DNA from 3 places in the Aeribacillus sp. SP014 genome. Region 3 is predicted to be linked to each of the others. Evidence: riboswitches for the same ligand, from Rfam matches in the RefSeq annotation. Region 3 holds a riboswitch; each other region holds the start of a gene.
What was found. A riboswitch is a leader RNA that binds a small molecule or an ion and turns the genes downstream of it on or off. The one in region 3 is predicted to bind S-adenosylmethionine.
Positions count from the first base shown of each region.

Region 1: it holds a riboswitch for S-adenosylmethionine, as region 3 does, so the genes downstream of both, ACVIJU_RS04665 (2,3-diketo-5-methylthiopentyl-1-phosphate enolase) here and ACVIJU_RS15635 (methionine biosynthesis PLP-dependent protein) in region 3, are expected to answer to the same signal.
Region 2: it holds a riboswitch for S-adenosylmethionine, as region 3 does, so the genes downstream of both, metK (methionine adenosyltransferase) here and ACVIJU_RS15635 (methionine biosynthesis PLP-dependent protein) in region 3, are expected to answer to the same signal.

Region 1 is NZ_JBSRXI010000001.1:939,506-950,418, reverse strand. Features, by position in the region: gene ACVIJU_RS04695 (carbon-nitrogen family hydrolase) at 1-487, shown strand, start outside; gene mtnA (S-methyl-5-thioribose-1-phosphate isomerase) at 554-1,615, opposite strand; gene mtnK (S-methyl-5-thioribose kinase) at 1,575-2,852, opposite strand; gene ACVIJU_RS04680 (1,2-dihydroxy-3-keto-5-methylthiopentene dioxygenase) at 3,523-4,053, opposite strand; gene ACVIJU_RS04675 (methylthioribulose 1-phosphate dehydratase) at 4,076-4,723, opposite strand; gene ACVIJU_RS04670 (2-hydroxy-3-keto-5-methylthiopentenyl-1-phosphate phosphatase) at 4,720-5,409, opposite strand; gene ACVIJU_RS04665 (2,3-diketo-5-methylthiopentyl-1-phosphate enolase) at 5,406-6,629, opposite strand; SAM riboswitch class I at 6,708-6,813, opposite strand; gene yfkAB (radical SAM/CxCxxxxC motif protein YfkAB) at 6,983-8,104, shown strand; gene ACVIJU_RS04655 (YfkD famly protein) at 8,161-8,943, opposite strand; gene cax (calcium/proton exchanger) at 9,019-10,074, opposite strand; gene ACVIJU_RS04645 (TetR/AcrR family transcriptional regulator) at 10,534-10,913, shown strand, end outside.
Region 2 is NZ_JBSRXI010000001.1:3,359,634-3,370,546, reverse strand. Features, by position in the region: gene ACVIJU_RS16480 (ABC transporter permease) at 1-754, opposite strand, end outside; gene ACVIJU_RS16475 (ABC transporter ATP-binding protein) at 732-1,511, opposite strand; gene ACVIJU_RS16470 (ABC transporter substrate-binding protein) at 1,557-2,540, opposite strand; gene ACVIJU_RS16465 (alpha/beta hydrolase family protein) at 2,660-3,442, shown strand; gene ACVIJU_RS16460 (DUF2584 domain-containing protein) at 3,507-3,749, shown strand; gene ACVIJU_RS16455 (transposase) at 4,033-4,215, shown strand; partial or broken gene ACVIJU_RS16450 (IS3 family transposase) at 4,161-4,974, shown strand; gene pckA (phosphoenolpyruvate carboxykinase (ATP)) at 5,049-6,638, opposite strand; SAM riboswitch class I at 6,907-7,098, shown strand; gene metK (methionine adenosyltransferase) at 7,304-8,509, shown strand; gene ACVIJU_RS16435 (phosphatase PAP2 family protein) at 8,559-9,089, opposite strand; gene ACVIJU_RS16430 (gamma carbonic anhydrase) at 9,261-9,788, opposite strand; gene ACVIJU_RS16425 (alpha/beta hydrolase) at 9,857-10,636, shown strand; gene ACVIJU_RS16420 (tetraprenyl-beta-curcumene synthase family protein) at 10,673-10,913, shown strand, end outside.
Region 3 is NZ_JBSRXI010000001.1:3,191,506-3,202,418, reverse strand. Features, by position in the region: gene ACVIJU_RS15695 (hypothetical protein) at 1-108, shown strand, start outside; gene ACVIJU_RS15690 (hypothetical protein) at 89-295, shown strand; gene ACVIJU_RS15685 (YjcZ family sporulation protein) at 432-563, shown strand; partial or broken gene ACVIJU_RS15680 (stage VI sporulation protein F) at 733-991, shown strand; gene ACVIJU_RS15675 (hypothetical protein) at 1,120-1,320, shown strand; gene ACVIJU_RS15670 (DUF421 domain-containing protein) at 1,317-2,003, opposite strand; gene ACVIJU_RS15665 (GNAT family N-acetyltransferase) at 2,226-2,660, opposite strand; gene ACVIJU_RS15660 (YjcG family protein) at 2,660-3,178, opposite strand; gene ACVIJU_RS15655 (alpha/beta hydrolase) at 3,240-3,971, opposite strand; gene ACVIJU_RS15650 (ABC transporter ATP-binding protein) at 4,150-4,935, shown strand; gene ACVIJU_RS15645 (ABC transporter permease) at 4,919-5,677, shown strand; gene ACVIJU_RS15640 (aliphatic sulfonate ABC transporter substrate-binding protein) at 5,695-6,705, shown strand; SAM riboswitch class I at 8,042-8,179, shown strand; gene ACVIJU_RS15635 (methionine biosynthesis PLP-dependent protein) at 8,296-9,411, shown strand; gene metC (cystathionine beta-lyase) at 9,404-10,567, shown strand; gene ACVIJU_RS15625 (TAXI family TRAP transporter solute-binding subunit) at 10,736-10,913, shown strand, end outside.

The DNA.
Region 1 (10,913 bases), 2.3 Mb from region 3:
CCGATTCGGAAATATCACCGCTGAATACGACAAAGCCCATCTGTTTAAATTGATGGATGAGCATAAATTTATGAGTGCCGGTCAAAAAGTAAATATATTTGAGCTGGACGGCATCACTTGCGGTGGTGTTATTTGTTATGATTTGCGTTTTCCGGAATGGATTCGCACCCATGCATTAAAAGGTGCAAACATTATGTTCATTCCTGCCGAATGGCCGAAAAAGCGAATTGACCATTGGCAATTGCTTCTCCAAGCACGGGCAATTGAAAATCAAATGTTTGTTGTAGCAGTAAACCGGGTCGGAGCGGATCAAAATAATGAATTTAATGGACACTCAATGGTCATTGCCCCTTGGGGCGAGCTTCTTGTTCATGATCAAACAGATGCAGGAATTTTTTACGCCCAACTGGATCTTCAAGAAATTGACCGTGTAAGAAAAACCATTCCTATTTTTCAAGACAGACGTCCGGAATTATATTTCGAATAAAATTTTACACCCCTTAAAAGAATGTGAAAGCATTCCCTTTTAAGGGGTTTTTGTATGAAAAGGCAATTAAACGCTTTTCATGTGTTTTAAACTTTTGGTAAAGGGTGGATAGGCAATCCCTTTTTCTGTAATAATTGCCGTAATGAGTTCATGATCGGTCACGTCGAATGCCGGATTATATGTTTGCACATTTTCCGGCGCCATCGGTTTTTCATACCATTTTGACGTGATCTCCTCTGCTTTTCTCACTTCGATCGGTATTTGTTCCCCTGTCGAACAATCTAAATCGATTGTTGAAAGCGGAGCACAAACATAAAACGGGATTCCATAATATTTTGCTAAGATTGCCACTCCGGAAGTTCCAATTTTATTGGCAGTATCTCCGTTTGCGGCAACTCGATCACACCCGACTAAAACCGCTTGTACTTTTCCCTCCTTCATCACAATGGATGCCATGTTGTCACAAATTAACGTTACATCCACACCAGCTTCCTGCAATTCCCATGCAGTTAGACGTGCACCTTGAAGAAGCGGTCTTGTTTCATCTGCAAAAACTTTGAAATGGTAGCCTCTTTCTTGGCCTAAGTAGATGGGAGCTAACGCAGTCCCATATCTCGCCGTCGCAATTGTTCCTGCATTGCAATGGGTCAGAAGACCCCAGCCGGGTTTTAATAATGACAGGGCATGCTCCCCGATCGAATAACAGACTTGCTCATCCTCATTACGGATATGTTCTGCTTCTTCCTTCAGTGCGTTTTTAATTTCCTCGATGCTTTTGTCTTTTTCTACTTTGAGTCTATCCTCCATGCGATCTAAAGCCCAAAATAAATTCACTGCTGTCGGCCGCGATGAAGCCAAATACTGTTTGATTTTTTGAAAATCATCCAAAAGCTGTTCATAAGTCGACGCTTTTGATTGCTTCGTGCCTAAATAAACACCGAATGCAGCAGCAATTCCGATCGCAGGCGCTCCTCTAACCTTCAGATGGTAAATGGCCTCCCATATTTCTTCTGGAGTAGAAAGATGCAGAAATACTTTCTCATTCGGCAATAGCGTTTGGTCGAGTATGATCACCGTATTGTTTTCATCATCCAGTTGTACGGATTGAATGGCTTTTACTGCTGTCATAAAACTTTTCCCCTTCAATAAATTTGCGGACACTTTGTAATAAAACATTCACAAAGTCGTCGCCTGTACGAATGTTTGCCCGTTCAAGAATAAAGGTTTTACCAGCTGTTAAACAAATTTTTTCAGCCAAAGCTCGGGATTCTTTATTTTCAATTGACGTGATGTCTTTTACATGGGCGATCCCAATAATTCTTCTGCATAATTCAAGTCCAGCAGCGGCTGAGGCATCCTCAAGGATGGAATTTAAATACCATTCTTTAAAACTAGGTGCACTTGCAGTTCTTTCTTTTATATTCTCATCCCAAGCATGTAAAAATTTTTTTGTAAACAGCTCTATTACGTCTGAGATTGTTTGTTGAATATATTGCAAGTAGTCTTCCTTTGTTTCTTGATCTTCAATTGTAAAGCTTGCATTTACATAGGCGAAAATAAGGTTTGCAATCACATTCCCAATATCGAACCCAGCAGGTCCATAAAAAGCAAACTCAGGATCGATTATTTTTGTTGAATCTTCCTTTATAAAAATGGAACCGGTATGAAGGTCGCCGTGGAGGAGGGACTGTGCTTTTGTCATAAAATCAAACTTCAGTTTAGCTGTTTCCAATGCAAGCTTTGAATCATTCCAAATTTCTTCACGGATGAATTCTCTCGTTTCTGGAAATACATCATTTTGCTCACAATCGTAAAAAGGTTCTGTATACACGAGATCTTCTGTTATTTCACATAATTCTGGGTTTGTAAATTTTTGCACCAATGCTTTCTTCTCTTTATGATCGATAACGGCATCTGAAGTAAGCAATAAGGTGTTGACAAGAAACGTTGTAATATGGTCGGCAAACAAAGGAAATTTTTTATGTTTTAAAAGAGCTGTCCTCATAATTTCATGGTCAGATAGATCATCCATCACACAACAATTCATAATCGGATCATACGAATAAACCTTAGGTACAAATCCAGGCGCTAATTCCCCTTGCAGCTTCAATGCTTCGCTTTCAATCCGATTGCGATCTGGCGAAACTTTAAAGGCGTCTGAAATACGCGCAACCGGACCAGCTTGTTTAATAATGACAGACTGGCCGCTATTTTGATCAACGACACGAAATACATAATTTAAGTTGCCATCGCCAATCTCTCGACATTCCAATTCTGCGTTTTGTTCAAAAATATCGAGTTTTTTCTGTACATATTCGATGACATCTTGCTCAGTCATCGTAAAATATGTTGTAAAATCCTTCAAAAAAATTCCCTCCTCTATCTTTGTTTGTCATAAAGTGAAAAAAGAGTCTTTCATAATATCCATTCACAATATGGGGACGACATTATTACAAGACCACTTCGTCACCTGCTTGTAAAAGCCGATTTCGGCAAATGCTCCAAATGGATTCGGATTTCTAGATCCAAAGCAGCCGCCGCATCCATTAAATAGAGGGGGCTGTCTATAAGTCGATTTTCCGGCTTATAGACGCCCCTTTAATGTTTTAGAAACGTTGATATATCAATGCTTATGATGTTTCGTTTTCAGTGGATTTTGTCTTTCTAAGACAGCCCCTTCCTAAAAATATAAATCTGCATCATTTATTCTTGATTTTCCCCATCCCGCCATAATACTTGATAAATTATCTGTGTTTACTTGGTTTTCAAGTGAAACTATATCCTCTTGTAACATAAGACAAGCCTATTTTTGTGGTGCTCTTTTAGCTGCAAGCTTCTTCGCAAAAATGTGTAAACCTATTAAAACCGGGTCAGCAGCCGCTGTGGTATTTTCATAGTTTCTTTGCATTCAGGAACATTGTTCACTGAGCTGGATGAATTGTGTATCCGAAGAGCAGCCAGTTATATGAAAAAGATGATGTTAAGCTTGCAGCTGTGAATGTTTAAAGCCGCTTTTTCATAAATTTTTTGTAAACTTAATTTACTTCTTCTTTTTCGTAAACTGGCACCCAGCCTTCTTCTGTCACAAAGATGCGGATCGCAACAACTTTTCGGTCATCAGCTAATGTGAAATAGTGGCGTCTGCCCTCTGGAACAGAAATAAGGTCTCCCGGATTAAGATGCACTTCAAAAAATTTCCCGTCCTGTCCTTGAATAACAAAAATTCCATGGCCGCTTACAATAAAGCGCACTTCATCATCTGTATGATGATGTTCACGCTGAAAATTTTTCAGCAGCTCTTCAAGGTTTGGCGTATGATCTGCTAAAGAAATGACATCCCAAGCTTTGTAGCCGCGTCTTGCTGAAATATCTTTAATTTCATTTTCAAAAGATTGTAAAATCGTTTGTTTTTCCTCATCATTTAAAAGATATTTCTCTTTTAAATGCTCTGGTAATTTGGCAATATCCCATTGCTCGTAAATAACACCTTGTTGATTTAAAAATGAAATCACTTCCTCTTGATTGCTGATAACTTCGTTTGTTCCTTGAATTTTAATCGTTGTCATGTAAAATACCTCCTTAAAATGTTTAATTATTTAAAGCTCCTGTACTCGCAAGGAGACCGGCTTTTGCTTGAATAAGAGCAAGCTGATACTGAAATAAAAATTCACAAGCTTCTAAAATTTTCTTCGCTTCAAAGCCATCTTTTCCCCATACAGTAATTCCGTGGTTGCGAATAAGAACTGCCCCTTTATCCTCCTTCACGAAATCGCCCAAAGTGCTTGCTAATGTAGGAATATGGGCATAATTATAAATAATCGGAATCTGTAATTCTGCATCTTCCTCCCAGCGGTCAAACGCTTTTATCAGTTCTTGTCCTTGAAATACAATTTTCCCAGCGTCACCATAAAGTTCGGAGATGACATTATTTGCAACCGTATGTACATGCAGGCTGCAGCCGGCTTTGCTTCTTTTATATATTTCGCAATGCAACAGCGTTTCTGCCGAAGGCTTCAGCTGTGTTGCGCCTACAGGATTTCCTTCTCCATCTACAAGCAAAAAATCTTCCTTCGTTTTTTTTCGTTTGTCTTTACCGCTTGCGGTCACAAGAAACTGAAGCGGGGAATCTTGAACTTTTATGGCTAAATTGCCGCTTGTCCCCATAAACCAATCCCTCGCAGCAAGCTCCTCTTTAATCTCCGCAAGCTCATGAACACGAGTTAAAACGACACTCATTTTGCGCCACCTTTTTCTTCTATGAAATTTGTTTTGTTTATTGTCTTCTCTAAAATGTCAATACAGTCGTAAAATGTTTCGAAAGATTGATAAGGAATAGAAAATTCTTGACATTTTTTTGATAAATAATCACGTGCAATAACTGTATCTGCAATCTTCGCGGCTTCTAAATCTGTGACGGAATCCCCGATGATGATGGAATGAGTGTCAGCATTTGCAATTTGCCGAATAATTGTCGGTTTGCAGCACCCACAATTTTGGTTGGGACACTTTTCATCACACGTATAAGGCCAATGAATGGTGATCGTTTCTCCGCTAAAATCCGCTTTATTGCAAAACAGTGCGGTAATAGAATCAAAAGGCTGCAACAGCGGTTTAATAAAAAAATCGATTCCGCCGCTGACAATGTATAAAGGAATGTTCATGTTTTTCGCATAATGAACAAAGTCGCGAAATCCTTCCCTTATTTCTGCAGTTTCTAAAATATAGTGAATGATGTCACCCTTTAAAGAAGATGGAAGAAGTGCAAACATCTTGCCGACTCCTTCCTGAATACTAATCGACTGGGAAAGGACGCCATCCTTCAATTGCTCCCACTCTTTTGGAGCGAAACGCTTCATGATGCTAACGATGTTATCTTTTTTTGTCACCGTTCCATCAAAATCACAAAATATTACTGGCTTCAATTGGACGGTGCCTCCTTCCATCCCCAGAGCCGAATTGCTTCTTGTAATTCTATGTCTTCAGCTGCTTCATTAAGGGGAACACCCCGGGAAACAGCGTCAACTGCCTGACGGAAAGCTTTTCCTCCACCCTGAGCACCTTGCGGGTGACCGTGAACACCGCCTCCTGCATTAATGACACAATCTTTTCCAAAATCATGAATTAAAATGGGAACAAGACCCGGGTGAATGCCAGCAGATGGAACAGGAAAAACTGGTTTTAAAACTGATTCCTTCACCAATTCTTCTTTCACTTTTAAAACTTTGTCACGCTCCAATGCAACGCTGCCATATGGTGAAGGGAACAACGAAAAATCTGCTCCAGCAATTCTTATCAATTTTCCAAGCAATAAGGAATGAGAGAGCCCATATTTTTCGGATGAAGTAAACGATCCGCTAAACGCCGGATGAGCCATAATTGGGAGGGCGATTTCATCATCTTCCCTTAATGCTTGCAGCACATCGAGGCCATATGTAAAAACATTAAATAGCAAAATATCGGCACCTAATTCTTTTGCTTTTCTTGCCTTATCTTTCAATTCAAATGTTTTTCCCGTCAAATTGACCGCATACAAAGTTCGGTGCCCTTTTTCTTGATACACGTTATCAAGAACTTTTTTGCCTTCCTTTATTCTTGTTTCAAATGATGTGAGCGAATTTTCAAAAAGTATTTCGTCATCCTTTACTAAGTCGACGCCCCCGAGAGCCTGCTCCCGCAATTGGGCAAGAAGGTAATCCATATCACGTCCAATTACACCTTTAAAGATGCTCATCACTAACGGTCTGTCGTAAACGCCAAGTTTTTCTCGTAACCCCTGAATTCCAAATCGAGGACCTGGAAAATACCGAAAGATCTCATCGTCAAACTGCAAATCTAGTAATTTTATTTCTCCATCTAGTGATAATTTTCCAAAAGTTGTCGTTAAGATGGCAGGAATGTCTTTAGAAAAGTTTTCTCCCGGAAAGCGAATGTGAAGCTGTGCAATCGTTTTGCCGGAGGATGGATCCTCGCCTGTTTCTTTTATCTCAACCACTTGTCCTTTATGCTTTTTTAACTGCTCTTGCACTAAAAGAGGAAGGTCAGTCCACGAACCTACCGTTAATCCAAGAGCAATGCCTTCTGCTTTTTTTTCTAAATCTTCTCGTTTCGCAATGATTTGGTATACTGCTGTTACGTGACCCATTTTTTCAATCCTCTTCATTCAGATTTTTTTATATAAATAAAACCTCTTCAATAAGAAGAGGTTTTTTGTCAAAACAACTTCTTATCTTTCAACATCTCTGTTGGGAGAATTAGCACCGTGCTCATCATATGAGTCGGTTGCCGGGCTTCATTGGGCTCATCCCTCCACCTGCTCTTGATAAGAGTTTTATTATTAACTTTATAATTCTTATTCGGTTACTTGGATTATGCCACTATCCTTCCCCTCTGTCAACACTTTTTTACATCATATTCGATTCAAATTCGCTTACATTTTTCTGATGGCATGCTACAATTATTTAATGGTGCAGTTTAATTAAAGGAGAAATGATTTTTATGGAAACTTATACAACCCTCAAAAAGATTACTCCTTCCTATGACCCTTGGGAAGCTTATTTAGATATGAAGGAATACGGTGAATTAACATTATCAAATATAGAATTTACCACCACTACAATCTGCAATATGCGATGTGAGCATTGCGCTGTAGGATACACTTTATCTCCGAAAGATCCTGAAGGGCTGCCGCTCGATTTACTTTTAAAAAGGCTAGACGAAGTGCCGACATTGCGATCCCTTTCGATTACCGGCGGGGAGCCGATGCTTTCGATAAAATCTGTGGAAAATTATGTCGTTCCCATTTTAAAATACGCACATGAACGCGGGATACGAACCCAAATCAATTCCAATTTAACATTGGACTTGAAACGCTATGAAAAAATTATCCCGTATTTAGATGTTTTGCATATTTCCCATAACTGGGGAACAGTCGATGATTTTGTTGAAGCCGGATTTGCAATGATGAAAAAGAAGCCTCCATATAAAGAACGCGCAAAATATTTTGAACGAATCATTGAAAACTCTAGAGCTCTGGCTGAAGCGGGAGTAATTGTTTCAGCGGAGACGATGCTGAATAAACGGACGGTTCCTCATCTTGAAAAAATCCATAGACAAATTGTAGACGAAATGAAATGTCAACGCCATGAGGTGCATCCAATGTATCCAAGTGATTTCGCTAGCAATCTTGAAACGCTCAGCTTGGATGAGATACGCGAAGCAATTCATAAGCTCTTGGATATCCGCGACGAATCAGTGTGGATGCTGTTTGGAACACTCCCGTTTTACGCTTGCAGCGACAATGAGGAAGATTTAGCATTGCTGAAGCGATTGAGAGAAAGCAAAAACGTGACTGTTCGAAATGACCCTGACGGCAGATCCCGTCTCAATGTCAATATTTTTACAGGGGACATTATTGTGACAGATTTCGGCGATGTACCGCCGCTTGGAAACATCAAAAAAGATACTCTTTTATCAGCCTATGAAAAATGGATGCAATCCCCGATTGCCCAACAGCTGAATTGCCATTGTCCAAACGTAGCGTGTCTTGGACCGAATCTTTTAGTGAAAAATAGTTATTACCGAGACTTAGATTTTACAAAAAGAAAAGCGCGCATATAATAAAAGGGCTTGGGCTTCTTTCGGCAATATATTTGCCTTTCGCCCGCCCTTTTCTATTATCTAGGCTGATTGGTAATAAGAAAGTGGAAGGATGCCCGATCCTGCACAGGAATCCATGCTCCAATGCCTTGTTGCGTAACATTTTTGACAACAATTTGCTTCTTGCTTCCCCTTAACATTAAATACACTTCTCCGTAAGTGACTTTTCCTTTTTCGTTGACAGCGGGAACGTATGCGTATAAATACCCCATTTTTTTCGGCGGGATATTATATACTTGATTTTTTTTCGTCCCGAAGCCGACAATTGTTTCAAATGCTAGCGGCATTTTCGATTTCTTTGCCGCCTTCATCAGCATCAATTTTTTGACATCTTTATGATCAGAAATTCTAGCGGTTAATCCTCCTTTTACCCGTTTTTGTGCCTCCTGTTTATAGCTAATTTGAACGGGCGACTTACCGCCTCGATTGTCAAAAAAGTTTGTATTGATTTTTTGATACTCCCAATTGACTGTTGTTTCCTCAGATTCATAATTCAATGCCCACCGTCCCAAGTAAATGGCGGCTCTATATCCTATGGCGGTTGGAGAAGGTGTAATGGAAGACTCATTTAACATTTTAATTAAAACAGGATTTTCAATCGGGACGTTGGATGTTTTGATTAACTCTTTTGTTAATTCACTTGGCTGTAAATAAGGAAGATTTTGACTCGGATTTGGATACGTATTTTCTTTTGAAATATCCATCACCGATTTGGGGATAGTTGGTGCTTCAGCGAAGCTTAAGCTTGAAAAAACCGATGCAAGCATGACTGAAATAAATAACGTCATTAGCTGTTTCATGTGGTTATCTCCTTTCAAGTAGCCTTTGCTTGTAGTTTTTTCAAGCTATTTGTATTTTATCCGCAAAATATCTTCCTATAATAGATAGAAGCCTATCCCCATGATGACATAAGCAGCAAGCAAAGTAGCCCCTTCAAACCAGTTCGTATCGCCGTCATTGGAAATTACAATCATGAGCAGTACTCCTGTCGCCATGGCAATCAACTCAGGAAGCGTAAAGACGAGCGGCATTTTTTCTGAAAACAGAAGCGAAATTAATACAAGCAAAGGCGCAACAAACATGGCGATCTGCAAGGTTGATCCGATGGCGATTTCAACCGCTACATCCATTTTATTTTTGTAAGCCATAATAATCGCAGACGCATGCTCCGCTGCATTTCCAACAATGGCAACGACAATTACCCCAATAAATAATTCACTCCAGCCAAGTTCATGTGCGACCGTTTCAAACGTATGTACAAGATTTTCCGAAACATATGCAACCGCAATTGTTGCCAAAAACAAAATGATGGTTGCGATCTTGCCAGACCATTCCGGGCTTTCGTGTTCTTCGATCTGCTCCTCTTTTTTCTGATAAACTCCCCGATGGGTTACCAATTTAAAAAACAACGCGGCTAAATAGAGCCCGATCATAATGATGGAAATGCCAATGCTTAACGTCAATGTGTCCGTATCATTCATTGTTTGTGCAAACACTTCTGGAATGACAAAGGCAACAATGACCGCAAACATTAACAATCCAGAATTATGTCTTGCGTCGTATTCATTAAACTTCTGCCGCTTGTACTTTAATCCACCGACAAAAAACGATAAACCTGCAACAAGCAGCAAGTTGCCGATTACAGAACCTGTGAGAGATGCTAAAACAACTGAAATTAAACCTGCTTTTAACGCAAAGATTGAAATAATGAGCTCAACAGCGTTCCCAAAAGTCGCATTCAACAGTCCGCCAATTCGTGGACCTGCCACAATCGCCAAGCTTTCTGTCGCTCTTCCCATAAAACTGGCAAGTCCGATAATCGTTAAACAATAAATTGCAAATAGAAGCAGTGCATTCCAATGCATCAAACTGCCAATAACGGACAACGGCAATCCAACAACAACCAAGATCGATAATATACGATTGAACATAAAGCTCACCACCCATATTTAGCAATAATTTTCCCGAAAACTTTGCTTACTTATTTTAACAAAAGTTGTTTAAAATAAACACTTCCTTTTAAAAAAGGCCGTTTACAATTATGGAAAAAATTTGTCCGTAAAAATTATTTTTATTCTGACATAAGCAATATATTTGACAAATCTAAAAAATACAACAACAAGAAAAAAATGATGTCTGAAGCAGAAGCCTTTTGCCGATTACAGCTTCGGATGATTGACGGTATACTATAACGTGGTGGTTTTTGCAAACATTTCACAACGTTACCGTGCTTGGACCTTCTTCCCTTTTTAAAAATGAGGACAGCCGCATGTGTAAAGCCTGTCGATCATTTTGTAAAAAAACCCCTTTATTTTAATCAGGCAATATAGTATGATAATTTTAACGAAATGACCAAAATGTCCATTTAGTCAATCAAGAGGATGAGGAGCATGGCTATCGATCGAAAACAAAATATTATTGATGCGGCGACAAAATCTTTTTCCTTATTCGGGTATAAGGCAACGACGATAGAACAAGTGGCGAAACTCGCGAATGTAGGCAAAGGAACAATTTATACGTTTTTTAAAAGCAAAGAGGATTTGTTAGACGAAATTATTTCCTCAGTTATTGTAGAAATAAAAGAAACGGCAGAGCATGCAATGGACCCCGATCGTCCATTTCTTGAAAACGCCCATCGCGCTTTATATCGCATTGCAGAGTTTCGAAAGCAACATCCACTAACAATTAAGCTTCTCCAAGAAATTCGGGATATCGGGACTCCGGCCGTTCAAGAAGTGATGAAAAGATTGGATCGGGCGATTATCGCCTT
Region 2 (10,913 bases), 170 kb from region 3:
TCGTTGCAAAGATGGCAATGATAACTAGGCTTAACAGCACAAGGGTAAAATTAAAAACTTGGAACCCGTAAATAATCATATAGCCTAATCCTTTAGCTGAAACGAGAAATTCTCCGACGATCACACCCACCCAAGATAACCCGACATTGACTTTCAAAGTAGAAATAATGGTTGGAAAAGATGACGGCAGGATCGCCTCTCTGAACACGTGCTTTTTGCCTGCCCCAAATGTTTGCAGCACTTTTATATAATTCGGATCCACTTCTTTAAAGGAAGTATAGACTACAATTGTAGTAATAATAACCGAAATGATTGTTCCCATCGCGATAATTGAGGTAAATCCGGGCCCAAGTACAACGATGAAAATCGGCCCAAGAGCTACTTTCGGCATTGCGTTTAAAACCACTAAATACGGATCTAATATTTTAGACAGCCTTGGAAACCACCATAATAGAGCAGCAAGTAATGTCCCGAATAATGTCCCAAAAATAAACCCCAAGACCGTTTCAAAAAGCGTCACGTTCAAATTGGCAAGTAATGTACCGTCCTGCAGTTTTTCAACAAATAAGTGAAAAATTTTTGTCGGCGAACTGAATATGAGCGGGTCTATCCATTTTTGGCTGGATGACACCTCCCATATGAGAAAAAAAGAAATAAAAATTAAGATTTGATAAAAGGTAATCCATTTCTTTTCTTTATGCAATCTTTGCAAATATTGTTTATGGAGGAGATCAATTGTTGTTGTTTGTTTCAAGCTGATCTAACTCCTTCCAGATTAAGTCAAAAAGTGAAGTATACGTTGGATGCTGCCTTGTTTTAAACGGGGATGTATCCCGCAATTCTTTTGGGACAGTAAATATTTTGGCAATTTTGCCAGGCCTTTTGGATAGCAGGACAATCCGATCGCTCATGGCGATTGCTTCCCCAATATCATGCGTGACTAGAATGGCTGTTTTTTTAAAATCCTTTAATGTTTGAAAGACTAAGTCTTCAAGCTTTAATTTCGTTTGATAATCGAGGGCGGAAAAAGGTTCATCCAATAGCAGCATTTTCGGATCTGTAGAAAGAGTGCGGACTAAAGCGGCTCTTTGTCTCATTCCGCCTGATAATTGATTCGGATATAGCTTTTCTACATTTTCGAGACCCATTTGGTGCAGAAGCTGAAATGTCCGCTTTTTCTCATTTTCATTCAGTTTGTTCAATAATTTTAATCCAATTAAAATATTTTCCTCTATCGTTTTCCATGGAAATAAATAATCTTGTTGCAGCATATAACCGACAGACGGTGTTGCGGAAGATATTTGCATACCGTTCAAAATAACTTGCCCTTCTGTCGGTTTCATGATACCTGCAATGATGGAAAGCAGCGTTGTTTTGCCGCAGCCGCTTGGACCTAGAAAGGATATAAATTCCCCTTCCTCTACTTCCAAATGGATATCCTCCAAAGCAGTCGTTGCCGATTTTTTTGTAAAATAAGTATGGCTGACATGATCGATCGTTAAAAATGACAATCTCCTCCCCCCCTTGTCGATAAATGTACTCCTTTTGAAACAACATTATTTTGCCACTTCGTTTGCTATGGACGTGTTGACTAATAGTTCATAATCAATTTTCTCCGGCAGTTCTCCTGCTTCTTCCATAATTTTTTGCAAATTGTTCCATTCGTCCTCATCTAACAGCGGGGTTTTTGCATAGGATCCTTGGCTTTTATAACGGTCAATGGAAGATATTAAAATATCGATCGGCGTATCTTTAAATTGCGGCGCTATCGTTTCGGCAATTGTTTCGGCGTCATGTTCTTCCACCCATTTTTGCGCTTTGTAGAGCGCTTTTGTGAATTTTTTCACCGTTTTATCATTTTTCTTAATATAGCTTTCTTTTGCCATAAATGTTGTATAAGGAACTTTGCCCGATTCCTTACCGAAGGATGCGATAATGTGACCTTTTCCTTCTTTTTCAAAAATACTTGCGGTTGGCTCAAACAGTTGAACATATTCGCCTGTACCGGAAGCAAAAGCATTTGCAATATTCGCAAAGTCGATGTTTTGGATAAGGTTTAAATCTTGATGCGGATCGATGTTATGCTTTTTCAGCACAAATTCCCCTACCATTTGCGGCATGCCGCCTTTACGCTGTCCTAAAAAAGTGCTTCCTTTTAAATCTTCCCATTGAAAATCATCCAACTTGGCTCTGGAGACAAGGAAAGTGCCGTCCGTTTCGGTCAGCTGGGCGAAGTTAATGACTGGGTCATTTGCTTCTTGGGCATATACGTAAATGGACGTTTCCGAACCGACAAGACCGATATCAGCGCCGTTTGATAAAATGGCGGTCATTGTTTTATCTCCGCCCCAAGTAGTTTTTAATTCTACGTCCAGTCCTTCTTCTTTGAAAAATTCTTTTTCAATGGCTACGTACAATGGTGCGTAAAAAACAGAATGAGTGACTTCCGCCAGCCGAATTTTTTCCACTCCTCCGCCGCAGGCTGAAAGAGGTATGATGAAAAGGATCACCAATACGATGGAAGCAAGCCTTTTTTTCATGTGAAATCCTCCCTAATGATGTTCATATTAAAGGAAAAATGTTTAAATATATTTATCTAGGATAAAGTATGAAAAAAAAATATAATGTGTGATTGCCTACCTAAATGGAGGTTGAAAAGATGCTGAGAAACGGAGAAATAGTTGACAAACAAATTTTCCCATCACCGAACCCTTCGATTAAGCTTTCCATCGTGACATATATTTCTGAAGGACTAAAAGTGAAAGGTCTGTTAGCAGAACCTGTTCAAGAAGGTGTTTATGATGGCTTTTTATATTTGCGCGGAGGGATTAAAAATGTTGGTATGGTCCGGGCAGGAAGAATTATACAATTTGCATCAAAAGGCTTTATCGTGATGGCTCCCTTTTATCGAGGAAATTTAGGAGGAGAAGGGAATGAAGATTTTGCGGGGAATGATCGTTTTGATGCGGTCAATGCATTCTATTTGTTGATGAAACATCCGCAAGTGAATCCGGATCGCATTCACGTTTTTGGCTTTTCAAGGGGAGGAGTCATGGCCTTGCTTACTGGGATTATATGCTCAAATGTTCGATCTGTTGTAAGCTGGGGCGGGGTGTCTGATATGTTTTTAACTTATGAGGAGAGAAAGGACTTAAGAAGGATGATGAAAAGAGTTATTGGAGGGACACCGAAGAAATATCCTGACCGCTATAAATGGCGGACACCGTTGTATTACCTTGAAAAAATGCAAGCACCCGTTTTAATCATTCATGGGGGAAAAGATGAAAACGTGTCAATTGAACATGCATATCGATTGGAAAGAAGGCTGAAAGAATTGGGAAAGCAAGTGGAAAGCTGGTATTTCCAACATTTTAGTCATCATTTTCCGCCTCGGCATAACCGGATGGTTTTAGAACGAATGATAAAATGGATGAAAAATTGACCATTATATTTTTCATATGATACATACTAAAAAATGATCGATCAAATGAAAGGGGATTGGAGAAATGGGCATGCCGCTTGAATTAAATACGATGATTATTACAAAAGGGAAGGAAAAGCGGATAGAGGAAAACGTATTTCAGCTTGTCAAAGATGGCTATCGCCTTTATCCTATGAATATTCCTTTGGAAGTTCGAAAAACGTTGATAAGCGATCCTACAGGAACAGCTGAAATTATTAAATTGGAATGGGCTGATAACAAAACCGTGCTTACTTATAATCTCACTTCATTGTACTCAACCAATTAACCGTCATCATATTTCCGTTCATTTGCTGAACGGATTGTGGAAGGAGGAATTTGCTTAATTTTTTCGAGTACGGCTTCCATTTGTCTTATCATAAAAAATCGCGTAACCCCTTTTTCATAAAAGTTCGTTGAAAAAGGGGTTTTCGTCTAAAAATCTGCGTTGCCGATTTGTTTTGCCAAACCACATAAAAATATTAAAAGGCTATCGACAAAGTGATATGCTCCCCTTAAGGTAGACAGATTAAAATATAAAAAATCTGTTTTACCTTAGGGGGAGTTTTTCTATGTATAAGCAATATACAACAGAGCTCAAACTTGAAGTTTTACTTGCATATGAAAACCGAGAATGTACTATTCAAGAGCTTTGTAAAAGGTATCAAATTACTAAATATTCTTTAAGGCAATGGATAAAGACAAACGAGGAAGAAAAAAAGAAGAAGCAGAGTTATCTCCAGAAGAGAAAATGAAACTGGAGATGAAAAAGTTAGAAAGAGAAAATGAGCGCTTACGTGCGGAGAATCTATTTTTAAAAAAGTTAGAGGAAATCGAAAGGAGGTGAAAGTAAACCAAATCCGTTTTGAAGACAAGTATATCGCAATCCGGGAACTTCATGAGAAAGAAAACTAAGCATAATCTTATATGTGAAATCGCCGGTATTTCACGAGCTGCTTACTATAAGTGGTTAAAACGTTTTCCCTCAACATGTTGCAGAAAATATATTGAATCGTGAATTTACAGCGGAAAAGCCAAGTGAAAAATGGGTAGCTGATGTCACAGAATTAAAATAGGTTCATCAAAGAGAGCCTATTTAAGTGCTATTCTTGATCTATATGATGGATCAATTGTGAGCGATGTTTTAGGACATTCCAATCATCATCATCTTGTATTCAAAACGTTGGATCAAGCCACCGTACTTTTAAAAGGAGAGCATCCACTTATTCATAGTGACCGTGGGTTCCAATATACCTCTCATGGTTTTAAACGTAGGATAGAACAAGCAGGGATGACACAAAGTATGTCAAGAGTAGGCAGATGCATTGATAATGGGCCAATGGTATCTTTTTGGGGAACGCTTTAAATGCGAGAAGTATTATTTACATAAGTATCAGACATTTAAAGAATTAGCTCTTGTGATGGATGAGTACAACCGCTTTTATCATTATGAAAGGTATCAAAAAAGATTAAGCGGCTTTAGCCCCATGGAATATAGAGCTAAAGCCGCTTAGGTATATTTTTATTATTTCTACAGTCTACTTGACAGGGGACAGTTCAAAGCTGTAGCCGAAAGTAAGTAATTTTTTTATATGATTGGACCGCCAAGTTCTTCAATTTCCTTCGGAACGTTCGAGAATTTTTTGAAGTTCTCTTTGAATGCTTTTGCTAATTCATACGCTTTTTGTTCATAAGCGTTTTTATCACTCCATGTTTTAATAGGCTGTAAAACTTCATCAGGCACTCCTGGAACATGAGCAGGAATCGCCAGCCCGAAAATAGGGTCTTTTACAGTTTCCACCTCATCGAGTTCGCCTTCCAATGCTGCCTGAACCATGGCTCTTGTATAAGCAAGTTTAATTCGTTTTCCTACTCCGTATTCTCCGCCGGTCCACCCTGTATTGACTAAAAATACTTTCACATCATGTTCTTCGATTTTTCTTCCGAGCATTTCAGAGTATCTTGTAGCTGGAAGCGGAAGAAATGGTGCGCCAAAGCATGTGGAGAACGTTGTTTTAGGGGAAGTAATACCCCTTTCCGTTCCAGCAAGCTTGCTCGTATAACCGCTTAAGAAATGATACATAGCCTGTTCTTTCGTTAATTTGCTTATTGGCGGCAGAACACCGAACGCATCAGCTGTTAAAAAAATAATTGTGTTAGGGTGACCCGCAATGCTCGGTTTAGCAATATTGTCAATCGCTTCAATTGGATAAGCCGCACGGGTGTTTTCTGTTAATAAGGAGTTGTCATAATCAGGAATTCGTGTCGATTCATCAACCACAACGTTTTCCAAAACGGAACCGAATCGAATCGCGTTATAAATTTGAGGTTCTTTTTCTTCAGACAAACCGATGCATTTTGCATAACAGCCGCCTTCAATATTAAAAATACCAGATGAAGACCAGCCGTGTTCATCATCACCAATTAATCGGCGTTTTGGATCGGCGGAAAGTGTTGTTTTGCCTGTTCCCGATAAACCGAAAAAGAGCGCGACATCGCCTTCTTGACCGACATTGGCGGAGCAGTGCATTGAAAATATATCTCTTTCTGGAAGCAGGAAGTTCATGACGGAAAAGATAGACTTTTTCATCTCGCCTGCATATTCAGTTCCGCCGATCAGGATTATTCTCTTTTCAAAAGAAATAATGATAAATGCTTCTGAGTTCGTTCCATCCACAGCTGGATCTGCTTTAAAGGAAGGAGCGGAAACAATCGTAAACGGATTTTTATGCTCCTTTAAATCGTCTTGGCTTTTCGGACGGATAAACAGTTGGCGAGCAAATAAATTTTGCCACGCCAATTCATTGACCACTTGAATTGGAAGACGATATTTTTTGTCAGCTCCGGCAAATCCGTTAAAAACATAAATTTCATCTCTATTTTTTAAATATTGTATGACTTTTAAGTACAGTTTTTCAAAAACTTCTGATGAAATTGGCTTGTTGACGGGTCCCCAATCAATTAAATGCTTGACAGAATCTTCTTCAACGATGAATTTATCTTCTGGTGACCGGCCGGTATATTTGCCTGTTGTAACCGAAACTGCACCTGTATTTGTTAAAAAGCCTTCTTTCCTAGCTAAAACTTTTTCTACAAGCCGTGCGACTGGTAAATTATGATATGCATTTGGTCCGCTGATCAACGAAGCTAATTCATTTGATACATCTACAATATTCATATACATACCATCCTTTTTTTGCATATTTGAAATGGTTTTATAGAAATAGTATAACACATTCACGAAAATAATCCATCCTATTTATCGATTTCTGAAAATAATGTTTTTACTATATATTTTGCCTTCATTTTTGGGCATCATACGAATCATGATTGATCAGCTGATACTGAAATAATGGATATCAGATGATTTGGAAAATTACAGAGAAGCTTTATTTATTGTTGACAAGTACTTTTTTGCTCCTGTATGATATACATTTGAACGGATACTCTTATCCCGAGTTGGCGGAGGGACAGGCCCTATGAAGCCCAGCAACCGGCTCGTTGAAAGAAGACAGTAGAATATGGCTTTCAAAATCCCGGTATTCTATGGACATACAACATGATGCGAAAGAATTCCATATTCATAGACGAGCAATGGTGCTAACCTGATGCAAGGTTATATCCTTGAACGATAAGAGTGAAAGGCAATGATGTTTATAACAACCTTTCCTCTGGCAGGGAAGGTTTTTTCTATGTATAAGAGAAATCTCGTTTAGCCAAGTTTTTCTTATCGTACGCAATTTTGATATGTTTACAACAGTGGTGAGGGAATGAGTTCCGTGTCAATGTCAAGGAGTGTAGCACTCCATAAACATCATTTTAAGTTTGAGGAGGAAGCAGTAAATGACAAAAAAGCGCCGTCTGTTTACATCTGAATCCGTAACGGAAGGGCATCCGGACAAAATTTGCGACCAAATTTCAGATGCGATTTTAGATGCCATTTTAGAAAAAGATCCGAACGCACGTGTAGCTTGCGAAACATCTGTCACCACCGGACTTGTATTAGTCAGTGGAGAAATTACGACAAGCACGTATGTGGATATACCAAAAATTGTGCGAGAAACGGTCAAAGAGATCGGCTATACGAGAGCTAAATACGGTTTTGATGCTGAAACTTGTGCTGTTTTAACATCAATTGATGAGCAATCACCCGATATTGCTGCAGGGGTGGATAAAGCTTTAGAAGCGCGAGAAGGACAAATGACTGATGAAGAAATTGAAGCGATTGGCGCTGGAGATCAAGGGTTAATGTTCGGTTTTGCATGCAATGAAACGAAGGAATTAATGCCTCTCCCGATTTCCATTGCCCATAAGCTTTCACGCCGGCTTACAGAAGTTAGAAAAAGCGAAGAAATTCCTTATTTGCGTCCGGACGGAAAGACGCAAGTTACGGTAGAATATGATGAAAATGAACAGCCGGTTAGAATTGACACAATTGTCATATCGACTCAACACCATCCGGAGGCAACTTTAGAACAAATTAAGCAGGATATTAAAGAAAAAGTAATTGATCCGGTTGTGCCAAAAGAACTGATCGATGAAGAAACAAAATATTTCATCAACCCTACCGGACGTTTCGTTATTGGCGGACCACAAGGAGATGCAGGATTAACGGGACGAAAAATCATTGTCGATACTTACGGAGGCTATGCGCGCCATGGCGGAGGAGCTTTCTCAGGAAAAGATCCGACGAAGGTAGACCGATCTGCAGCTTATGCGGCTCGTTATGTAGCGAAAAATATTGTCGCAGCCGGACTTGCAGACAAATGCGAGGTTCAGCTGGCCTATGCAATTGGTGTGGCGAAACCTGTCTCTATTTCTGTTGATACGTTCGGTACTGGCAAAGTAAGCGAAGATGTTTTAGTTGAATTAATTCGCAATAACTTTGATTTGCGCCCAGCTGGCATTATAAAAATGCTTGACTTGCGCCGCCCGATTTACAAACAGACAGCTGCTTACGGTCATTTCGGACGCAACGATCTAGATTTGCCATGGGAACGCACAGATAAAGCGGAAGCTTTGCGCGAACAGGCTCATCAATATTTGTAAAATAAAAAAGGTGTCCAATGCGATGCATGCATTAGACACCTTTTTGCTTTTATGGTCCGAATGCGACAAAACAGATGGTGCCTGCTGAAGCTCCTAGAACTATTCCCGCCAGCACATCTGAAGGGTAGTGTAGGCCAAGAAAAATTCTTGATAGTGCCACACTGAATGCGAGAGGAAGCAAAATCCATGTTAAGGCTGGAAAAAAGAGCAAAAATGGTGTTGCCACTGAAAATACAGCTGTCGTATGTCCAGAAGGAAATGAATGGTCAGTTAACGGATTTTCTAACACTTTTGTTTCAAATAATGTAAGATAAGGCCGTCTGCGTGGATAAATTCTTTTCACAATGAAAACCGGAATATGACTGAAAAAAAGTGCAGCTGAACTTGCCAAGGCAACAGTTTTTACAGGTTCATTAAAAAATAACATCAGCATTAAACATGTTGCAATTGAAAAAACAGCCCCTCCTAAATGAGTAATATACCGAAAATAAACATTCAGTCCTTTTCGTTCAAAATGCGAATTAATCAGTTTGAACAACTTGCACTCAAATTGGTAAAGCTGATTCAGCAGTCTGCCCATGTTAAAGTTCCTCTTTTCAAAAAGCAAAAATTCTTAAAAAAATTTTCTCTCATATTTATGTAAACTTCAACAAATCTAATAAAAATTTTACAAAATTTTAAAAATACATGAAGCTGCCCGGTAAAGAATGACATTTGAAAGAGAAAGTTTTAAAATGTTTTTATAAGCAATTTATATGTTGTTCATACGAGCAATATTTTTATAATATTGAGCTTTTTCGATATACTCGCGACGGATGCGTTCCATATCTTGAAGATCTTCTTCTGTTAATTCTCTAATCACTTTGGCGGGTCTTCCGAATGCTAAAGTTTTCTCAGGTATCTTTTTGCCTGGCGGGACAAGACTGCCTGCACCGATAAAAGCGCCTTTTCCGATTTCTGCTCCATCCAGAATAATCGAACCCATTCCAATTAGAGCTCCTTTCCGCACAATCGCACTATGGAGCAGAACTTGATGGCCGACGGTTACATCATCTTCAATAATTAACGGTTTATTTGGGCTCTGGTGCAGACAGCATTGGTCTTGAATATTGACCCGATTTCCAATAATAGTTGGGGCAACGTCACCGCGAATAACCGTCTGAAACCAAATGCTTGATTCATCTCCTATTTGAACATCGCCGGTGATTGTGACAAAATCAGCTATATAAGCCGAATCGCTAATTATAGGTTTTTTGTCTTTATATGGATAAATAACCATGGGAACCATCCTTTTCTTTTTTTCATATTATAACAAATTTTCCGTCATGTTCGGAAAGGAGTTAACTTATGTGGAAATGGGTAAGTTCTAGTCCTAAAGCTGCGATTGTCATCATTCATGGAGCTGGAGAACATCATGGACGTTACAAATGGCTGATAAAAAAGTGGCAAACAAACGGGTACCATGTTGTCATGGGGGATTTGCCAGGACAAGGAAATTCATCCTCCAGACGGGGACATGTCCAATCGTTTGATGAATATATTGATGAAGTTGACCGTTGGATCAGGGAGGCTCAATCTTTCCAATTGCCGCTTTTTTTGCTGGGGCATAGCATGGGCGGTTTAATAGCCATACGTACGCTGCAGAGAAATAAAATTCCGTTAAACGGGGTCATTTTATCTTCGCCATGTTTAGGAATTTTGCAAAAACCGAGTAAAGCGCTCGATCTTTTGGCAAAAGGATTAAATATTTTCGCGCCTAGGGTACGCTTTGATTCCGGTTTGACAGTTGAGATGGCAACGAGAAATAAGGAAATTCAAGACATAAACAGAAACGACTCCCTTTACGTAAGAAAAGTTTCTGTGCGCTGGTACAGAGAGCTTCTTCATGCTATTGAACTAGCATTTCAGCAGCTTCCGCAGTTTCCAGATGTCCCTCTTTTCGTCATGCAGGGAGGAGAAGACAAAATTGTTGATAAATCAGCAGTTCAAAAATGGTATAGTCAGTTGAATCTCACGGAAAAGAGCTATAAAGAATGGGAAGGACTATATCACGAAATTTTTAATGAACCGGAAAGAGAACTTGTTTTTCAAGATGCGTTGAGATTTACAGAAAGCCATTTAACATAAACACTGGAATTTTACAATGAAGAGGTGAGTTGATCTTTGAGTATACCTGAACACCCTATCAGCCTTATGTCAAGAGTTTATAGGGAAATTCTTCCGACCGTCCATTATTACTTAGATGGGTGGAAAAAAAAGGCTGAGGAAATACCGAATCCTGAATTGAGAAAGCAGGCGCTTGCAAGCATAAATACGAAAGCATTTCATTGCGAAGGAGGAAGCATTTTAGCGCTTTTGTCGAACTCTCATATAGAGGAATGCATAGAGTTTATCGTTGCTTATC
Region 3 (10,913 bases):
AATGCGATCAAAAAGAAGATGATGAAAAAGAAAATACATCCATTCGGAATAAAAATTTACAATTCAACGACTTCCGGTGGCTGCGGCTGTGGGAAAAAAGGGTTTTAAAAAGGGAAATATGAACAAGCTCGAAAAGGAATTCGTCAAATGGATCGAAGGTATGTACAAAGAACATGACAAAGTGCAGCAAAAATGTTCAAGCTGGATGATGAAAAAAGACAGGGAGCTTTTAGACCTTGAAAAAACGGCGGCAAAATTTGAAAAAGAGATCGAAAAGATTGAAAAACAAATTTGATAGGAAAATGAAAAGGGAATCAAAACAGGTTGAAACCCCACCTAAAAAATCCGCACTTGCCCATCTTGTGTGTCCACTCCAAATGAGGAATTGCTTCATACAGTATAGTGATGAATAAAGGAGGAGGTGCAGAAAAATGAGCTTTGGTTGCGGATATGGTGGATACAGCTATCCTTATAGCGGCGGTTTTCATAATAACAGCTTTGTGCTAATCGTCGTTTTATTCATCTTGTTGATTATTGTTGGTTGTTCCTGTTTTAAATACTAATCTGTAAGTCTTTTACAATACTAATGGTGAGTGCTGGTCACGGATGGATGTCCGCCTTTTACAAGGCGGACTGTACTTTTTCTTCATCACGTTTTCATTTCATTTTCATAAAATATTAAGGCCTGTTATACAGGTCATTTCGACAACTTAGGAGGGGACGAATTTCAGAATGGATCATATTTTTAAAAATATTGAGAAAAAAACCGGCGTCAATATGAAAGATGTACTCGAACTGGCCAATTCTTTGCAAAATTCCAATTTTAATGATGAAGCAACTGTCAGAAAAGTGATCAAGCGGGTTGCGCAATTGGCGAATCGGCCGCGTTCCAAGAGAATTAGAAAATAAAATTGTCAATGCGATTGTAAACGGAAAAGAAAATATGGATTTTAACACCATCGCCAATATGTTGGACAATAAGAAAAAATAGCGCGTCAGCGGGTGTGCTCCCGCTGATGTTTTTTACATGATGTTTCAATTTTTAGAAAAACGGGTAAAAATGAATGATAGATCGATTTAGAAAATAATTTTTTGCAAATCAAGAAAGGAGAGAGAAACATGGGATATATTTTTTCCGTTCAGACTCCTGCCTTTTATGAATATGCCAACAGAGCTGTTCAGCCAAAGGAAGATTATGCGAAAGTCAAACAGCGAAACAATGTTATGATGAATGAAGAATATTGGCATTTCCAGCTAAAGCAAGATTTATTCGCAAATAAGCGCAAATATAGCAAAAAAAGATTTCATGAATATGTTTAGAAACAAGCTAATATTTTTGGACAAATAATCCGTTGTTTTGATCCCATTCCGCGTAAAAAACATCTTTTCGCGTCTTCCACACTGTAAGCGAGAAGCTGCTGCTGAAGCCATTTTTCATCAAAACCTGCTTCTTTTAAATTTTCACTAACCACTTCTCCGTCAACAATAATCGTGTAGGGGATGGTAGCTGGCGAAGATAAAATATTTAAATCGTTTCGGGTCGGCTTATCGAATTCCGATTTTTTCAATACGCTGATCGTGCCGTCCGTTTCAAGAACTGCGTATTCCACTTCGCGAATCGAAAAAGCTCCTTTTGCTCTTAGTAAATGTTGAAGCTGGTTCATATCAAGCTTGTTTTTTTTCAGCTGATCACGAATAATTTTTCCTTTGTGGATGACCATTGACGGAGCTCCTTCCAGTATTCCGCGGGTTCTTCTCCATTTTTGTGTGATGAATTCCAATAAATAGATTAGCATTCCCCATATCACGACCGTAAATAATATTTTTTCAACGCCCATTTTTACATCATATACAGCATTGCCAACTAGCTCACCTAAAACGAGCGCAGAGATAAAATCGAACGTCGTGATTTGCGTAATTTGTGTTTTACCTAGTATTTTTGTCAATAGAAAAAGGGCAAAGAAACCGAAGACCAGTTCAGTGGCAATTGCTACAAATTCCATTTCCATCACCTTTGCTAAGATCGGTAATGGTTAGGTTGTCCCAACTGCCGAAATTCATGTACATTCTTTTAAAAAACTATGGGAAGTCGTGCGGTGGAGAAAATGGAGAAACATTCGAATTGATCTGAATGTAATACAGAGAGATTTTTAACCTCTTTAACACGCTTTCTGACCATTCCAAATGAAAGACCGCAATCCGCGGCCTCGTTTGGTTGTCTTTATTTATGAATGTGGATGTAACGTTTTTTCCATCGTGACATGGGGAATGCCCGCATCCATAAAAATATCGGAAACGGTTTGATATCCATGCTTTTTATAAAAATTTTCTACTTGTACTTGGGCGTTCAATTTTATTTTCTTTAATCCTTTTTCGGCCGCGAGTTTTTCAAGTGTTTCCAAAATGATATTTCCCGCTCCTTTTCCGCGGTATTGTGGCAGAACACAGATCCTCTCGAGCTTTCCGATGTTGCCAATGACACGAAATCTGCCAGCTCCAACAGGCTGATGATCGTCATAAAGCACGACATGCTCGGCAAAGGCTTCATATTCGTCGGTCTCTATTTCTATCGGAACGTTCTGCTCTTCTACGAATACTTTTTTTCTTACATATAAAGCATCATTTCGTTGTTTTTCATTAATAGCTTTGACTGCCTTCATCAGTCTCGTCCTTCCCCAAGCAGGAATGTTTCATAAACAGTCCATGAGCCGTTTTCTAATTGATATAAAATGTGGAATCGGTCGATCGTTTCCACGTGTTGAATTTTTAACATTTTTAAGCGGCCGAGAACGTCAGAATGTTCATCATCCGATAAATTTTGTCCGATTGTAATGTGAGGGACGAAAGCGTACTCCGGCTCCTCTTTAAATTTTCCTTGATGGAGAAGCTCATGCAATTTTGTTAATTCTGGATTTGGTTCAACTTTTAAATAAATAACGTTATTGACAGGAGCAAATGAACTGAATTTGTAGACGGAGAGTTTAAAAGGCTTAACCTGTTTCGCAATTTTCCTAAGTTCTTTCACAGTGTCACCAATTTCTTTTTCGTCAGCTTCAAACGGTGCCTTCAATGTTAAATGAGGAGGGACAAGCGCATAATTCGGATCGTAACGTTTCCTATATGAGTTGGCAATGTCTTGCAGCTTTTTTGAAGGAAATAACACAATTCCGTACTTCATTTTTTTTGCCTCCTTGATATTTACTCGTATTCTTTATTATAACAACTTAAAGAATCAATTTTCATGATATAGCAAACATTTTTTTTAATATGTCTTTTAGCAGCGGCTGCCAATATGTCCAGCGGTGATCGCCGTCAAATTCTTCATAAATGCATTCGAATCCTTTATGTACCATTTGTTCATGAAGTTTTTGATTGATTGTATAAAAATCTTTTATTTTCCCATCAGTCGTTTTTACAGCCGTTTCCTGTTTCCCGATTTGATGATAAATAGATAGTAAAGAGGGCTGTGAAAAAGCATCGATCGCTTCTAACACCTTTTCATTCACATATGGTGATTGCATGATCACTTTTCCAAATGTATGCGGATAATGAAGCGCTGCCATAAGCGAAACGGTTGCAGCCAGAGAATCGCCGATAAGCGCGCGGCCTCTTCCTATTGGCAAAAGCGGAAAACGTTCTTCTAAAAATGGAATTAATTCATGAGCTAAAAAACGGATATAACTGTTGAACTGGCTTCCATCGGGATGATATTTTCTTCTTCGATCTTGAATGTCTTTATAAGGAATGCCAACGACAATCAAATCTTCAATCGTTTGCTCCTCCGTTAACTCCTCAACAAAACGCGCGATCCTTCCCAGTTTAAAATAGTCTTCGCCATCTTGGGCAATGAGAAGATGATGATGAGATAATGGAGAAAAGGAAGTCGGCAAATACATGAGCAAAGAAACTTCTTCCCCCAGCTCTTCACTAAAAAACATTTCTTCTTTTATAGGTGCGACTTTTTGGGCCATACCAATTCCTCCAAAATTGACTAATTACCAGTTAGGCTGGACTTCTCATTATTTTATCACTCTTTTGAAAAGTCTCCAACAAATAAAAAGGTTGACAAAATAAAAAATGCTTATATTATAATGATAACGACTAATCCGATAAGATAGGTAAGAATGATCATATACTGGGGGAATCAATTTGTCTGTCAAAATTGCGCAAATTTCAAAAACATTTCAACATCATGGAGTCTCCCAAACGGTTCTTGACCAAATTGATTTGACTGTGCAGAAAGGAGAGTTTGTTTCTATTCTTGGTCCTTCCGGCTGCGGAAAGTCGACGTTATTATCGATCGTTGCCGGGTTAACAGCCCCCACATCGGGAAAAGTGCTGGTAAACGGGAAGGAAATAAAGGGACCTGGAAGCGACCGGGGAGTAGTGTTTCAACAGGCAGCCCTTTTTCCATGGCTGACAGTTGAGGAAAATGTCATGTTTCCGCTGAAGAAAAAAATGCCGAAGGAAGAAGCGAAAAAAAAGGCGCACGAATATTTGGCCATGGTTCAATTAAGCCAATATGCCAAGCATTCTCCGCACGAGCTTTCCGGCGGCATGCAGCAGCGCGTATCGATCGCAAGAGCTTTGGCGATGGATCCTGAGGTGCTCTTAATGGATGAGCCGTTCGGAGCGTTGGATGAGCAGACGAGATCACGGCTGCACGAAGTGTTGGAAAAAATTTGGATCGATACGAAAAAAACAATTCTTTTTGTTACGCACAGCATCCAAGAGGCATTAAAATTATCGGACCGTATTATCGTCATGGGTACAAGGCCTGGGAGAATTATTGATGAAATAGAAGTGTCTTTTCCGAGACCACGTGATGAATTTAGAAAGCAGCTTGCTGAATATGAAGAGCGCATTCAAAAGCTGTTGAAGTCAGAAATTGATAAAGTAGTGAAAGAGGAAGAAAGTTATGCAGCAGGTCGTTAAACGAATCATTTTTTATGCAGCCGCACTGGGTATATGGGAAGCAATCGTCAAGCTGTTAAATATTAAGGCTGTCGTCTTTCCGGCTCCGAGCGATATTTTTCAGGCATTGTGGAACGGTTTTGCTGATCTAACTCTTGTCTATGATTTGCTGGCAAGTTTTCAGCGGCTGGCAATCGGGCTTGTGATTGCTCTTATTCTTGGAACAGTGTTAGGCGTCGTTTTTGCAAAATCGAAAGTAATTGATGATACCATTGGCTCTTTAATTTTGCCGTTGCAAAGCGTGCCGAGCATCGTTTGGCTGCCTCTAGCCATCATCTGGTTCGGTTTAAATGAAAAAGCGATCATTTTTATTGTCGTGCTCGGTGGAACGCTTGTGATGACATTGAATATGCGGACAGGGATTAAAAGCGTTCCTCCAATATATACAAATGCGGCAAGGACAATGGATTACAGCGGATTTTCTCTGTTTACACACGTGATTTTTCCAGCAGCCATCCCGCATGCAGTAACTGGTGCAAGGCTTGCTTGGGCGTTTGGGTGGAGAGGCCTGATGGGTAGCGAGCTGTTAAGCACCGGCCCGGGTTTAGGCTATACGTTAAAATTCGCATCAGATTTTGGCGATATGGCGTTAGTGATGGGCATTATATTTATCATTGCCTTAATTGGAATTTTAGTAGATTTAGTTTTTTTCAGCAGAATTGAAAAGAAAGTGATGAAAAAATGGGGATTGCTTGAACAATAAAGGAGGAAGTTGAGATTATGAAGAGAAAAGGTTTGCTGCTATCATTTATCACCTTGTTGTTAATTGGGATTTTATCTGCCTGCGGAGCCGGCGGAGGGAATGAGGCATCAGGAAAAGAGAAAAGCGGAAAAAATAAAGTAGTCATCGGCTATTTCCCAAATATTGACCATGTTCCGGCGATGATTGCGAAGGAAAAGGGCTACTATGAAGAAGCGCTAGGGGATCAGGTAGAGATTGAATATAAAACTTTTCCGGATGGCGGTGCTTTTATGACAGCGTTGAAAACCGGCGAAATTGACGCCGGGCTTGTCGGTCCAGCTCCTGTCATGAATAACTATTCTAATGGTGCAGACGTGAAAATTATTGCCGGTGCGTCATCTGGGGGTACTGTCGTCGTAGCAAGCAAAAAAAGCGGAATCGAAAGCTTAGATGATATTCATAATAAAACATTCATTACTCCTGGTGTCGGCTGCACTCACGATGTCCAATTTGAAACGTACTTGCAAGATTACGACATTGCTTCATCAAGAATCGGCGGCACATTAAAGCATACAACTGGAAACCCGGCACAATATCAAGCTTTCTTTGAATCGGGAAAAGTGGATTTAGCCGCTGTGCCTGAGCCTTGGGCTTCATTATTAATAAAAGACGGGGCGAAAGTGATTGTCGATACGAAAGATATCGCCTATGGCACAACGCTTCCGAACACTGTTTTAGTGACGAGCAACAAATTTATTAAAGAAAATAAAGATTTAGTTCAAAATATTGTCAAAGCCCACAAAAAAGCAGTCGACTTCATCAATAAAAACAAAGAGGAAGCACGCGATATTGCCATTCAATCGATTAAAGAAATAACAAATCAAGAGCTTGACCCAGAAATTATCGACAGCGCTTGGGAACGTGTCCGCTATACAACCGAAGTGGATGAAAAAGTTCTTCAAGACTTTTCTAACTCTTCTTATGACTTGAAATTTTTAAAAGAAAAACCGGATCTTAAAGGTCTTGTAGATACAAGCTTTTTGAATTAAGTAATAAACCCCCCTATACAGAAGCTTTTTGATATTATGCGGCTTCTGGATAGGGGGGTTATTTTGTTGATGTAAATTCAAGATGAAGCAGTTGTTAAAACAGGGCTTATCCCAAAAGTTGTTTATGACTATGCCTGTATATTGGGATTCTGTTGTTGTGAGAGCTTTTTATTCAAATCGCTCGAATAAGCTCCCGTTTTTTCACATTGTTTGGAGCTGTCCAGAAAGTCAAAATCCATTGAAAACGAAAGATTATAAACATTGATATATCAACATTTCTAAAACATTAAAGGGGCGTCTATAAGCCGGAAAATCGACTTATTAGACAGCGCCTATATGAATTTCAATTTCTCCATTTGGGCCGTATTTTTCAAAATCATATGTGTAAGCACGCTCTACTTAAACCAGTTTCTTCTTGCTTCCAAATCTTACTCCAAGTTTTAAAAATGCCTTGTTCGTCCGTTTTATCTACTTGAAAAACTTTATTTTCATGTTCCTCGGGATTTCAATTAAAAGCTTCCCCATTATTTTCTTCAATTGCAATGCTTAATAAATAATCTCCTCTGTAGTCGCTTTCATAATCATAATAAATTCCGTACACATTGTTTTGATGATGTTCCAGTTTTTAGAAAGCGTTTTCTCACATAATTTTGATTTGCCCCATCATTTGCTCGTCATGAAAATTATTGGTTCGTATGCTGTCGATTATATACAGCATCATAAACAGTCTTTCCTTTCCATAATATTGATAAAAAAGAGAAGGCGCATCAGTAAAGAATGTTCAGCAAATTTTCCAACGGCACGTTTATGTTCATCTTTTTTGCTTCCCAGCTTCACCTGCAAAACAAATATCGCATCTTCGTTTTCTGTTCAGCTGCTTTATGGAGTACGGGTTCGTTTGACAGAAGTTGGCGAAAAATTTATCAAATGATTAGTTTGCCAATTCAATCGTTTCATTCACTGTTTATTAAATACTCTTAAAATTTTCCAATTCCTCTAAAGAAGATCACCTCGTTCACAATTTTTCTCCAAATACGACAGCTTCCGAATTGAATATTTATATTTTAAAATCTATTAAAATTTGGGAAGCCTCAGGGGAAAATAAAACCACTTCATTGAAATGATGGAGGATCAAAGGTGATCCATACAAAAAAATTTCCCTTTTGGCTTTCGCAAAAAAACATTTCAAGAATCGACGGATTATTTAAAGAAAGTTCTTATTCTTCTTTAGTTTTACTGAAAATAAATCAAAGTTATCGGAATTGTTGGCAGGAAACGTCTTGAATTTTTTTTAAAACTGAGGTAAAGTTATACCTATCAAAAGTTCATATCGGAATTCTTATCGAGAGAGGCGGAGGGAACTGGCCCGAAGAAGTCTCAGCAACCGGTACAAGGACGGCGGCATGATAACCTTTGTACCAAGGTGCTAAATCCAGCAAGCATTTTGCCGTAAGATATGCTTGGAAGATAAGAAGGAGCCAAACAATAAACGCCTTCTTCTTATGAAGAGGGCGTTTTATTTTTAAAGCCTCCTCTACAGGCAATGAAAGCAGCACATTTTTACTAACTAAAAAAGGAGGAAAGTCAAAGATGAATATTGAAACAGTTTTGGCCCAATTAGGAAATCGAAGTGAAGCTCTTACAGGAACAGTAAGCGCCCCCATTTATTTGTCCACAGCCTACCGGCATAAAGGAATAGGTGAATCAACAGGTTATGATTACACTCGGACAAAAAATCCAACGAGAGAGCTTGTCGAGGACGCCATAGCCAAATTGGAGGGAGCCGATCAAGGATTTGCATTTTCTTCCGGAATGGCAGCGATTCAGACGATTATGGCTTTATTTAAAAGTGGAGATGAACTGATCGTTTCAAAAGATTTATATGGCGGGACATACCGCTTGTTTGAAGAAGAGTGGCGCAAATACGGTCTTTCCTTCCACTATGACGATTTTACGTCTCGCGAATATACGGAATCATTAATAAACGAAAATACTAAAGCGATTTTTCTAGAAACGCCCACTAATCCGCTTATGCAGGAAACATCGATTTCCTCGTTGGCGGAATTGGCCCGGAAGCACAATTTGCTGCTGATCGTTGACAATACGTTCTACACACCTGTTTTGCAGCGTCCGATTGAAGAAGGAGCGCATATCGTGATTCACAGCGCAACGAAATATTTAGGCGGTCACAACGATGTCCTTGCCGGCCTGGTCTGTGCAAAAGGGAAAGAAATTTGCGAAAAATTAGCCATGCATCAAAATGCAATTGGTGCGGTATTATCTCCTTTTGATTCGTGGCTGCTGCTTAGAGGAATGAAAACTTTATCATTGAGAATGGCCAAACATCAGGAAAATGCAAGGGAGCTGGCGGCATATTTAAAAGAGCTTCCTGAAATTGATGATGTATTATATCCTGGCAGAGGCGGAATGCTTTCCTTCCGTGTGAAAAAAGAAGAATGGGTCAACCCGTTTTTGCAGAATCTGAAATTAATCTGTTTTGCGGAAAGCCTTGGAGGGGTAGAAAGCTTTATAACGTATCCAGCTACCCAAACACATGCGGACATTCCGGAAGAAATCCGAATTCAAAACGGTGTATGTAACCGGCTTCTCCGTTTTTCTGTAGGGATTGAAAGCGTGGAGGATTTGAAGGAAGATCTCAAGCAGGCATTGCAAGCAGCTGCGAAAGGGGATTTACTAAATGCATGACCAATGGAGCTTTCAAACAAAATTGATTCATAATAAACATAAGGTTGACCCGACAACTGGTGCTGTCAGCGTGGCGATTCAGCAAGCGTCAACGTTTCATCAGCAAACATTGGATGAATCTCCTGAATTTGACTACAGCCGTTCAGGAAATCCAACACGAAAAGCGTTGGAAGAGGCGATTGCCGAACTGGAAGGCGGAGTGAGAGGCTTTGCGTTTGCTTCTGGGATGGCCGCTATATCAACAGCTTTTCTTTTACTTTCTTCCGGTGATCATGTTTTGGTCACAGAAGATGTGTACGGCGGAACATACCGGATCGTTGCCGATGTTTTATCGCGCTTTGGCATTGAATATACGTTTGTCGATATGACGGACCTTGATGCCGTAAAAGCAAATATACGTCCGAACACAAAAGTGATTTACATTGAAACGCCCTCGAATCCGCTGTTAAAAGTGACGGACATTCGAGCAATTGTGCAGCTTGCAAAAGAAAACGGCTGTTTAACATTTGTTGATAATACATTTATGACTCCGGCTTTGCAAAGGCCTCTCGATTTAGGGGCCGATATTGTTTTACATAGTGCAACAAAATTTTTGGCAGGTCATAGCGACTGTTTGGCAGGATTGGCAGTTGTGAAAGATGAAAAGCTTGGCGAAGAGCTTTACAAACTTCAAAATGCCTTCGGCGCTGTTCTCGGCCCGCATGATTGCTGGCTTGTATTAAGAGGGTTAAAAACACTTCATGTGCGGCTGGATCAATCCGTCAAAACAGCTTCTCAATTAGCAGAATTTTTGAAAAAGCACCCTGCCATTAAAAAAGTGTACTATCCAGGTCTTCACGATCACCCAGGGTCAGATATTCATTTGCGGCAAAGTGTCAACGGTGGAGCGGTTTTATCGTTTGAACTAGAAGATGAAAAAGCGGTCAAGATTCTTGCTGATCATGTTCAGCTGCCTGTTTTCGCAGTCAGCCTTGGTGCAGTTGAATCGATCTTGTCGTATCCAGCTAAAATGTCCCATGCCGCGATGCCGAAAGAAGAACGGATCAAAAGAGGGATAACCGATGGTCTTCTTCGATTAAGCGTAGGGCTAGAAAATTTTGAAGACTTAAAAAATGATTTGGAGTCTGGTCTTTCTACTGTTTTGGCCTATCAATAAATTTTTTCTTACCTTAATAGAAGACAGGGAGATGTCGAATACCGACAATTCCTGTCTTTTTTTTATGTTGATAATCTAGCTGACATATTATCCCACATTTTTTCATTTGTTCTTTAATATGATAGTAATGCACCCAAAGTCAAACGAATTTAAAAAGGGGGAGTATCAATGATCAAATGGCGAAGCGGACTTATATTCTTAACAGCTCTTCTTTTCATAATGATCATTTCTGCGTGTGGAAATAACAGCGAAGGAGGAAGCAGCAAAAGTGATGGCTCCAATCAAAGCGGGGAAAAGGCAGGAAGCAAGACGTTAAGCATTTTAACCGGAGGCACAGGAGGAACTT